Regions from separate parts of the Nonomuraea antimicrobica genome, predicted to be linked through region 3. Evidence: riboswitches for the same ligand, from Rfam matches in the RefSeq annotation. Region 3 holds a riboswitch; each other region holds the start of a gene.
The links. A riboswitch is a leader RNA that binds a small molecule or an ion and turns the genes downstream of it on or off. The one in region 3 is predicted to bind cobalamin.
Positions count from the first base shown of each region.

Region 1: linked by a shared signal. The riboswitch ahead of metE (5-methyltetrahydropteroyltriglutamate--homocysteine S-methyltransferase) and the one ahead of ABD844_RS12360 (ABC transporter substrate-binding protein) in region 3 are both predicted to bind cobalamin.
Region 2: linked by a shared signal. The riboswitch ahead of ABD844_RS05645 (ribonucleoside-diphosphate reductase subunit alpha) and the one ahead of ABD844_RS12360 (ABC transporter substrate-binding protein) in region 3 are both predicted to bind cobalamin.

Region 1 is NZ_BAAAZP010000049.1:60,559-63,822, reverse strand. It holds gene ABD844_RS13495 (winged helix-turn-helix transcriptional regulator) at 1-78, opposite strand, end outside; gene ABD844_RS13490 (alpha/beta fold hydrolase) at 218-1,108, shown strand; cobalamin riboswitch at 1,255-1,464, shown strand; gene metE (5-methyltetrahydropteroyltriglutamate--homocysteine S-methyltransferase) at 1,597-3,264, shown strand, end outside.
Region 2 is NZ_BAAAZP010000016.1:28,306-31,569, reverse strand. It holds gene ABD844_RS05645 (ribonucleoside-diphosphate reductase subunit alpha) at 1-1,149, opposite strand, end outside; cobalamin riboswitch at 1,272-1,469, opposite strand; gene ABD844_RS05640 (Bug family tripartite tricarboxylate transporter substrate binding protein) at 1,474-2,415, opposite strand; gene ABD844_RS05635 (SAM-dependent methyltransferase) at 2,553-3,264, opposite strand, start outside.
Region 3 is NZ_BAAAZP010000044.1:1,506-4,769, reverse strand. It holds gene ABD844_RS12365 (FecCD family ABC transporter permease) at 1-528, opposite strand, end outside; gene ABD844_RS12360 (ABC transporter substrate-binding protein) at 528-1,517, opposite strand; cobalamin riboswitch at 1,670-1,854, opposite strand; gene ABD844_RS12355 (CbtB domain-containing protein) at 2,057-2,245, shown strand; gene ABD844_RS12350 (CbtA family protein) at 2,254-2,997, shown strand; gene ABD844_RS12345 (histidine phosphatase family protein) at 3,003-3,264, shown strand, end outside.

The DNA of each region.
Region 1 (3,264 bases), on a different contig from region 3:
AAGGATCAGCGCCTTCCACTTGCCGCCGACCACGTCGACGGCGGCGTCGAGGCCGCACGAGTAGCTCGTCTTCTTCATCGCACACCCATTCACTGAGAAAAAGGTCAGTACCTTACAAAATAGTAGGTACTTGTCGAGTGGTTGGCAAGCTGTGAGGATCGTGCGTGTTCGGCCCGGAGGCAGCTCCGAGGCCATCAACCTGCAAGGAGATCGCGCAATGCAGCACGGTTCCGTGACCGTCAACGGTATCCAAATCGCCTACGTCGAAGAGGGCGAGGGTCCGCTGGCGCTGTTGCTCCACGGCTTCCCCGAATCCGGCGAGGCAACCTACCGGCACCTGATCCCGGCGCTGGCCGCGGCCGGCTACCGGGCCGTCGCCCCGAACATCCGGGGCTTTGCCCCCTCAGCCCTGCCGGCCGACGGCAGCATGCTGCTGGTCGACCTGGTCTCCGACGCCAATGCCATACACCAGGCGCTCGGCGGCGGCAGCGACGCGGTCCTGATCGGCCACGACTGGGGCGCCGCCACCGCCTGGGCCGCCGCCACCACCGCACCCGAGCGCTGGTCGAAGGTGGTCATCAGCGACGTCCCACCGCTGTGGTTCTTCGCCAACTACGCCAGCACCTATGAGGGCATCGAGCGGCTCAACCACTTCTGGTTCTTCCAGATGGACATGGCCGAAACGATCGTTGCCGCCAACGACATGGCCTGGCTGAGGCAGGTCATGCAGGACAAGTGGACCGCACCCAGCTACGACGCCACCGAGGACTTCGAAGCGGTCCGCAAGGCCCTGAACGAACCGGCCCGCCTGCGGGCTGCCTTGGACCTTTACCGGATGAACTTCGGCCCGAAGGTGATGGGCACCCCCGAATGGGAGGCCGCCCACATGGCGCTGTGGGGCGCGCTCCCCACCCAGCCCACGCTCTACCTGCACGGCACCGCCGACCAGAGCGTCTCCATGGACGAGGCGTCCCTGACCGCCATCCGTGAGAGCCTGGCCGACGGTTCTGAGACCGACTTCATTCAGGGCGCCGGCCATATCGTCCCCGCCGAAAAGCCCGATGCCTACAACGCCCGCGTCCTGCAGTTCCTGAAGAAGGCAGTCTGATCGACGCCCGGGTGCCGGATCAAAGCCCGAGAGATCGGGCACTGATCCGGCAAGGTTCGCGATCTGAACGGTCACGACCTGGCCGATCACTAGATCATCCCGACTCACGCACGGGACCCGTTGTCGCGTGAGATGCGTTTCGGCTCTAGTGTGGCCCTTGCAGTTGGTTCGCCCTGCCCGCCAGGCAGGCGCGTCGTAAGAGGGAACCCGGTGTGAGTCCGGGACTGCCCCGCAGCGGTGAGTGGGAACGACCGCCGTCACCAGCACTCGGCCTCTTGAGGCCGGGGAAGCGACGGCCAGTAGGAGCGAGCAGGACGCCCACGAGTCCGAAGACCTGCCACTGCCCGCGCGCACCAGCGCGCGGCGACGTCGACGGCCTCGAGGGCGGGCCGGGCGGACCCGCAGGCACGTGCCCATGCCCGCGCTGCGGTCGCGCCTTCGCTCCGGGGATCCGTCGAGGTCTCTCGTGACTCGCGAAGGAGAGTTCCGTGGCCGAAACTCCTGCCACCCCCAGCGCCATCCCTGCCGCCACCGTGTACGGCTACCCGCGTCAGGGTCCGGACCGGGAGCTGAAGAAGGCCGTCGAGGGCTACTGGGCCGGCCGCGTCACCGCGGCCGAGCTGGGCTCCACGTCCGAGACGCTGCGCCGCGACAACTGGCGCCGCCTGGCCGACGCCGGTGTCGCCGAGGTACCGACCGGCGACTTCTCGCTGTACGACCACGTGCTGGACACCACCGTCATGGTCGGCGCCATCCCCGAACGGCACCGCGCCGCCGTCGAGGCCGACCCGCTCGACGGGTACTTCGCCATGGCGCGCGGCACCCAGGACGTCGCGCCGCTGGAGATGACCAAGTGGTTCGACACCAACTACCACTACCTGGTGCCCGAACTCGGCCCCGGCACCACCTTCACCGCCGACCCGGCCAAGCAGCTCGGCGAGCTGCGCGAGGCCCTCGCCCTGGACCTGGAGGCGCGTCCGGTCCTGGTCGGCCCGGTCACCTACCTCCTGCTGGCCAAGCCCGCCCCAGGCGTCGACCCCGCCTTCGAGCCGCTCAGCCTGCTGGAGCGGCTGCTGCCCGTCTACGCCGACGTGCTGGCCGCGCTCCGGTCCGCCGGCGCCACCTGGGTCCAGCTCGACGAGCCCGCCCTGGTGCAGGACCGGCCCCGGGCCGTGCTCGACGCCGTCGCCACCGCCTACCGGTACCTCGGCGGGCTGACCCAGCGGCCCAAGCTCCTCGTCGCGACCTACTTCGACCGGCTCGGCGAGGCCCTGCCGGTGCTCGCCGACGCGCCCGTCGACGGCCTCGGGCTCGACTTCACCGGCCCCGCCGCGACGAACCTGGACGACCTGACCGCCCTCGGCGGCCTCCCGGGAAGGCGGCTGGTCGCCGGAGTCGTGGACGGCCGCAACATCTGGATCAACGACCTGGAGAGGTCGCTGACCACGCTCACCGCGCTGCGCGACCTCGCCGCCCGGGTGGACGTGGCCGCCTCCTGCTCCCTCCTGCACGTCCCTTACGACGCCGCACTCGAGACCGAGATCGACCCCGAGGTGGCACGCTGGCTCGCCTTCGCCCGCCAGAAGACCGCGGAGATCGTCACCCTCGCCCGCGGCCTCGCCGGTGACGATATCTCCGGTGAGCTGGCCGCCAACCAGGCCGCCCTGCGGTCGCGGGCCACCTCGCCGCTCACCCGGGTCCCGTCCGTACGGGCCCGCGCCGAGGCCGTCACCGCCGCCGATACCCGCCGCGCCCAGCCGTACGCCGAGCGGACCGAGGCCCAGCGCACCCGGCTGGGCCTCCCGCCGGTGCCCACGACCACGATCGGCTCGTTCCCGCAGACGAGCGAGCTGCGCACCGCCCGCGCCGATCTGCGGGCCGGCCGCATCGACCAGGCCGCCTACGACGAGCGCATGGAAGCGGAGATCCGCGCCGTGCTGGCCTTCCAGGAGGAGGCCGGGCTGGACGTGCTGGTGCACGGCGAGCCCGAGCGCAACGACATGGTCCAGTACTTCGCCGAGCAGCTCGACGGCTATGTCGCCACCCAGCACGGCTGGGTCCAGTCCTACGGCAGCCGCTACGTGCGCCCGCCGATCCTGGCCGGCGACATCTCCCGTCCCGAGCCCATGACGCTGCGCTGGACCACCTACGCCCAG
Region 2 (3,264 bases), on a different contig from region 3:
CTCGAGGATCTCGGTGCACAGGTTCGACAGGTGGATGACGTTCTCGGGGCGGGCGGTCTGGTTGGAGGTGCGGTTGGCGGCGTCCTTGAACGTCATCCAGCCGTTGCCGGTCTGCGCGAGCGTGCGCATCATGCGGCCGTACAGGGTCCTGGCGGGGATCTGGCGGGTGAAGCGACCGGCCGCCTCGTAGGCCCGGTAGGCGGCGGTGAACGTCTCGCCGTACAGGTCGGTGAGGTCGGGCGTCTCCTTCGGGTCGAACAGCGACCACGGCTCGTCGGCCTCCACCCGGCGCATGAACTCGTCCGGCACCCAGTTGGCCAGGTTGAGGTTGTGGGTGCGGCGGGCGTCCTCGCCGGTGTTGTCGCGCAGTTCGAGGAACTCCTCGATGTCGGCGTGCCAGGTCTCCAGATAGACGCAGGCCGCCCCCTTGCGCCGCCCTCCCTGGTTGACCGCAGCCACCGAGGAGTCGAGCGTACGCAGCCACGGCACGATGCCGTTGGAGTGGCCGTTGGTGCCCCTGATCAGCGAGCCGCGCGAGCGCACCCTGGTCCACGAGATGCCGATGCCTCCGGCGTACTTCGACAGCCGGGCCACCTGGCCGTACCTGTCGTAGATGCCCTCCAGCTCGTCGCGCGGCGAGTCGAGCAGGAAGCAGGACGAGAGCTGCGGGCGGCGGGCCCCGGAGTTGAACAGCGTGGGCGAGCTGGGCAGGTACGCCAGCCTGGACATCAGCCCGTACAGCTCGGCCGCCTCGGCCACGGTCTGCGACAGCCCGCAGGCCACGCGCAGGAAGAAGTGCTGGGGCCGCTCCAGCACCGCCCGCGTCTCGGGGTCACGCAGCAGGTAGCGGTCGTAGACCGTACGCAGCCCGAAATACTCGAACCGGTCGTCCGCCTCGGCCGAGACCAGCGCGTCCAGCTCGGCGGCGTGCGCGGCGACGAACTCCGCGAGCCCGTCCTGGACCAGCCCGGCCGCGTGGGTGGCGGCGACGGACTCGGAGAACGAGCGCACGCCGTGCCCGGCGGCCTCGTCGGCGATCTCCTCGGCCAGCAGCCGGGCGGCGACGCGGGAGTTGGCCGGGTCGGTGATCACCCGGGCGGCGGCCTCCTCGATGGCCAGCCGGCGGTCAACCTCAACGATCTGCGTCACGTGCTCTCTCTCCTCGCGAGCTCATCCCCGTGAGGGCACGCGAGAGCACGGCGGCGCGCGTGTGTACGGCCGCGTCGTGCCCTGGCCCGCCCTCGAGACCCTGAACACTTCCTGCCGGGCACACGCCCGGCACGCCGCTGGCAGGTCTTCGGGCTCGCGGGCACGCGCAAAGGCACCTACTGGCCGTCGCTTCCCGGATCTCTCCAGTGCGTCAATGACGGCGGTCGTTCCCACTCACCGCTGCGGGGCAGCCCCGGAATCTCACCGGGTTCCCTTTTGCTCCGCCTCCGTAGAGGCGAACCAGCGACGACCAGGATCCTACATCTAGTGGCCGTTCCCGCAACTACCCCAGCATGTTGTGGCTTTGGTGGTGTCGAGCAGTCCGAGGTCCCGCAGGACGGCCCGCGTTCTGGCGATCTCGGTGCCGAGCCAGCGGCTGAAGTCGTCTCCGGTCAGCGGGATCGTCAGCCACCCCTCGCCCCGGCAGGCCGCCTCCCAGACACCGGATCGCAGCACCTGGTCGCACATGCGCACAGCCCGGTCGCGGCTCCCCTGGGACATGTGCTCGGGACCGAACGCGGCCGCCCAGTCCGCGAAGTCCACCCGAACCCCGCACTCCAGCAGGGTCGGCACGTCGAGGTCCGGCACCCGCTGGGCCGAGGAGACCGCGAGCGCCCTGACCCGGCCACGGCCGATGGCGGTACGCCAGTCCGACAACGGGCCCGCCGCGGCGATCGCCTGACCGGACAGCAGCGCGGCGGCGGCCTCGCCCCTGCTGGGGTAGCCGGTGTAGTAGACCTGCCTGGTGTCCGCGCCGAGCGCCCTGGCGATCAGGCCGAAGAGCAGGTGGTCGGGCTCACCCTGCGGCCCGCCCACCAACTGCGTCTGGCCGGGGCGGGAGAGGAGCCGCTCGCCGAGGTCGCCGAAGTCCTGCACAGGGGAGCGGCCGGGCACGACCACGACCTCGGCCTCTCCGGTGAGCCTGGCCAGCGGGGTGGCGGTGTCGAGCACGCTCCGACCGTTGTTCAGCTCGTCGGCGGCCAGCGCGGGCAGGCCGCTCACCCTGATCTTGGAACCAGGACCCAGCTCGAACCCGGCCGCCCGGACCGCGTCGGTGAACACCTGCCCCGCCCTGGCCCAGCGGTCGCCGCCGGACACGATGGAGAACCGGGCGTGCGGCATGTCCCCGCCGGCGTACTGCGTGCCGCAGCCGGTCACGCAGGCGGCCAGGCCCGCCCCCCAGGCGAAGAATCGCCGACGCCGCATGGTGCCTCTCCCCCGAATTTCCCCCTTACCTCAGGTTATTGACACATTACGCGGCGTTACACATTTCAATCGTGGCCGACCACAGTCTTTTCCCGTGTTTTGCTGGATTTAATAGGTTAATAGGGTTTTTGGGCGTTTTATCGTCTGCCGAGAGTTCCTGGCGGCTTCCGTCCGACTCCGGCCATGAGCGACGACGGCAGGGACCAGTCCCCCACCAGCTTGGGACGGTCGGGACGCCAGTCGGTGGCCTGTACGAGCCCCGGCGGCTCCAGCGGGAAGTCACCGAAGAACGACCTGATCCGGGACGGGGTGCGATCGGCCCCGCCACCGCCGGGCGAACTGCCTCCCGGCGGTTCGTCACCGTCCACGTGCGCCAGGGTCGTGGCGTGCGAGACCACCAGGAAGCCGCCGGGCGCCATGCGCTCGCGCAGCACGGCCACCGCCCGCTGCGGATCGGCCGAGTCGGGCAGGAAGTGCAGGATCGAGACCAGCAGCACGCCGATCGGCCGGTCGAGATCGAGGAACTCACCCGCCCTGGCCAGCACGTCCTCCGGGTCGAGCAGGTCGCCCTGAACGAAAAAGGCCCTGCCCGGCGAGCGCCGGAGCAGGACCTTGGCGTGCGCACCGACCACCGGATCGTGGTCGACGTAGACGACCCGCGCCTCTGGGGCGATCTCGTGGGCGCAGCCCTGGGTGGGCAGGCCGCTGCCGAGATCGAGGAACTGGCCGACCCCGGCGCGGGCCACATAGCGCACCGCACGCTGAAGGAAGGCCCGGTTCGCGCGGGCCAGCGGGACCGCCTCCGGGATCAGCTCGGTGAGCTGGTCGAGGGCCAGGCGATCGACCGCG
Region 3 (3,264 bases):
GAGCACCTCGGCGGTCGCCACCCCCGCCAGGACGAGCCGTACGGTGGTCATCCGCCCGCCGGAGCGGGCCAGGAAGTACACCAGCGTCAGCGCGCCCAGCGCCCCGGCGAACGCGGCCAGCGGCAACGAGAACGCCCCCAGCAGCGAGACGTTCAGCACCAGGACGAGCACCGCGCCCACGGTCGCCCCCGAGGAGACGCCCAGCAGCATCGGGTCGGCCAGCGGGTTGCGCACCAGCGCCTGGAGCGCCATCCCGCACACCGACAGTCCCGCCCCGACGACGCCGCACAGCAGCACGCGCGGCACCCGTACGTCCATCACGATCGTCTCCCTGACCGGCGGCCAGGTGGGCTCGACGAGCGCGGGCGCGAGCCGGTGCAGCACGATGCCCCACACGTCACCGGCGGCCAGCGCGACCGACCCGGCCGCGATCCCGGCCGTGGCCGCGGCGCCGACCACCGCCGCGAGCAGGGCCAGGACCAGCCAGTACGACAGGCGCGCACGGGCCCGCGGCACCGCCGTGCCGATCACGCGAAGTGGTCCGGGTGAAGCTGGCGGGCCAACGACTCGACCGCCTCCGGCGCGCGTACGCCGAGCACCGTGGACGACAGCGGCAGCACCGCGAACCGCTGCTCCTTGACGGCCGGCACGTCCTTGAGCGCCGGGTTGGCCAGCAGGAACCTCTTCTTGTCCGCCACCGTCTGGTCACCGTAGTCGTAGATGACGATCACGTCGGGCGCGCGTTCGGCGACCTGCTCGAACGACACGTCACCGAACGCCTTGGCCAGGTCGGCGAAGAGGTTCACGCCACCGGCCCGGCTGATCAGGTCGTTCCCGATGCCCGCGCCGCCCGCGGTGAAGGCGGTCTTGTCGCCGCTGTCGTAGACGAACACCTTGACCGGCTCGACCCCGCCGAGCTTCGCCCGCACGCCCTCCAGCACCCCGCGCAGCTCGGCGACGCGCTGCTCGGCGCGCTCGGGCACGCCGAAAACCCGGCCGATCGTGCGGATCTCCTCCTCCAGGAGGTCCATGGTCACCGGGCCGGACGGGCACGCCTCCAGGCTGAGGTACGAGTCGATCCCGGCCTCGGCCAGCGTCCTGCGGCTGCGTCCTTCCTGGTCGTCGAAGGCGCTGGTGAAGCCGCCGTAGACGAAGTCGGGCTCGGCCGACAGCAGCGCCTCGTACGACGGGTACTCCTCGGCGAGCACCTTGATGCTGCGGTAGGCGGCCTCGTACCGGGGCGGGATGCGGTCGTCGAGGTACGCGGTGCCGGCCATCGACCTCTCCAGCCCGAGCGCCAGCATGATCTCGGTCACGTGCTGGTTCATCGTGACCGCGCGCCGCGGCGCCTGCCGGTAGGTGGTGGTGACGCCGCAGTTGGTCACGGTGACGGGGAAGCCCGTACCGGTCGACGGGGTGGCCGGGGGCGGGGAGGCGCCGGGCTGGGCACCGCCGCACCCGGCGACCAGCCCGAAGATCAACAGCAGTGCGAGCGGGAGCGAGCGTCGGCTCGTCATGGGCGGTACCCTTCCTGACCGGCATGACGGAGCGGGATCGCCGGAGAACGCCCTGCCCCGGATGAGCCGGGGCCGTGGGCAGCGGGAAAGGCGTCACGCCGAGCGCGCGGCATGCCGACCACCGTCCTCTCTTGGGGAGATCCGCCCCAATTTCCACGAGGAGGCGACCGCGTGAGTCTCCTGGCTCTCGGGTCGACGCTCGCCCCGGCCTTCCCGCCCATGGGCAGTGGCCTTCTGTCGGGGCTCGCTCACCGATCACAGTGGCGGGACCGCGCCGGATTCACACCGGCTTCCTCAGTCCGCCGTCGCCTTCGTTCGGCATCGTCTCATATGAGAGTCCGCTCCAGGTGTCACCGGGGGTCCGTTGACGCGAACGGGAGGAAAGGATACGTTCCGGTAGATTTCACGGTTGTCCAAGGGAAATCCGGTGAGATGCCGGTGCGGACGCGCCACTGTATCCGGGACGTTGATCCCGGGAGCCAGGTCGCTTGGCGACCGTGACCTCGCGACATGGGACGCGTCACCCTGAGGAGGCTCACATGAGCGGGTTGTCCAGCCCGTCCACGATTCCCTTTCCGCGCCTGCGGCCCTGGCTGCTCGCCGTACCGGTGCTGCTGCTCGTGGCGTACCTGGTCCTGATGGACAACGGCGCCGTCTCCCAGACGGGCACCTTCCTGCACGAGCTGATGCACGACGGGCGGCACCTGCTCGGCGTGCCCTGCCACTAGGGGGCGGGGTGGTACGCACTCTCCTGGCCAGAGGTCTGCTCGTGGGACTGCTGGCCGGACTGATCGCGGGCGGCTTCGCCTTCGTCTTCGGGGAGCCTCGCGTGGACCACGCGATCGCCCTCGAAGAGGCGGCGGCGCCCGCCGCCGAGCAGGCCGCGCACAGCCACGGCGAGGAGGCCGAGGTCAGCAGGCCGGTGCAGAAGGCCGGGCTCTTCCTGGCCACCGGGCTCTACGGGCTCGCGGTGGGCGGCGTGTTCGCCCTCGTCTTCGCGGGGCTGCGGGGGCGGGTGGGGCCGCGTTCGGACGGGCGGCTGGCGCTGGCCGCCGCCGGTACGGCGTTCGCCGCGGTCATCCTCGTGCCCTTCGTGAAGTATCCCGCCAACCCGCCCGCCGTGGGCGATCCCGCGACGATCAACAGCCGCACGCTGCTCTACCTGGTGCTGATCCTCGTCGGGCTGGCGGCGACGGCGGTCGCCGTGGCCACGGCCCGCCGGGTCACCGGGGATCCCTGGGCGCGCGGGCTGGCGGCGGTGGCGGCCTTCCTCGTGCCCGTGGTCGCCGCGTGGTGGCTGCTGCCGCCGGTCGACGAGGTGCCCGACGGGTTCCCCGCGACGCTGCTGTGGGAGTTCAGGCTCGCCTCGATCGGCACGCAGCTCGTGTTCTGGACGGCGTTCGGCGTGCTGTTCGGCTGGGTGAGCGACCGGGCGGCGCGGCGTACGGCGGCTCCGGCGCGAGTGGCGGCGCCGAGCTGAGCGAGATGCTGTTCGTCCGGCACGCCACGACGCCGGGGATGCGGGCCGCGTTCTTTCCCGTCGACGAGGACGCCGACGCGGCCGGTCTGACCAGGGCCGCCGCGTTGCGGCCCGCCGCGGGGGCGGCCTGGGTCGCTCCCACCAGGGCCGCCCGGCAGACCGCCGCCGCCATGGGCCTGACGGCACGCGAGACCCCCGCCCTGGCGGAGGCGGACTGCGGGCGGTGGCGCGGCCTGCCGTACGAGCGGGTCGCGCTGGAGGAGCCGG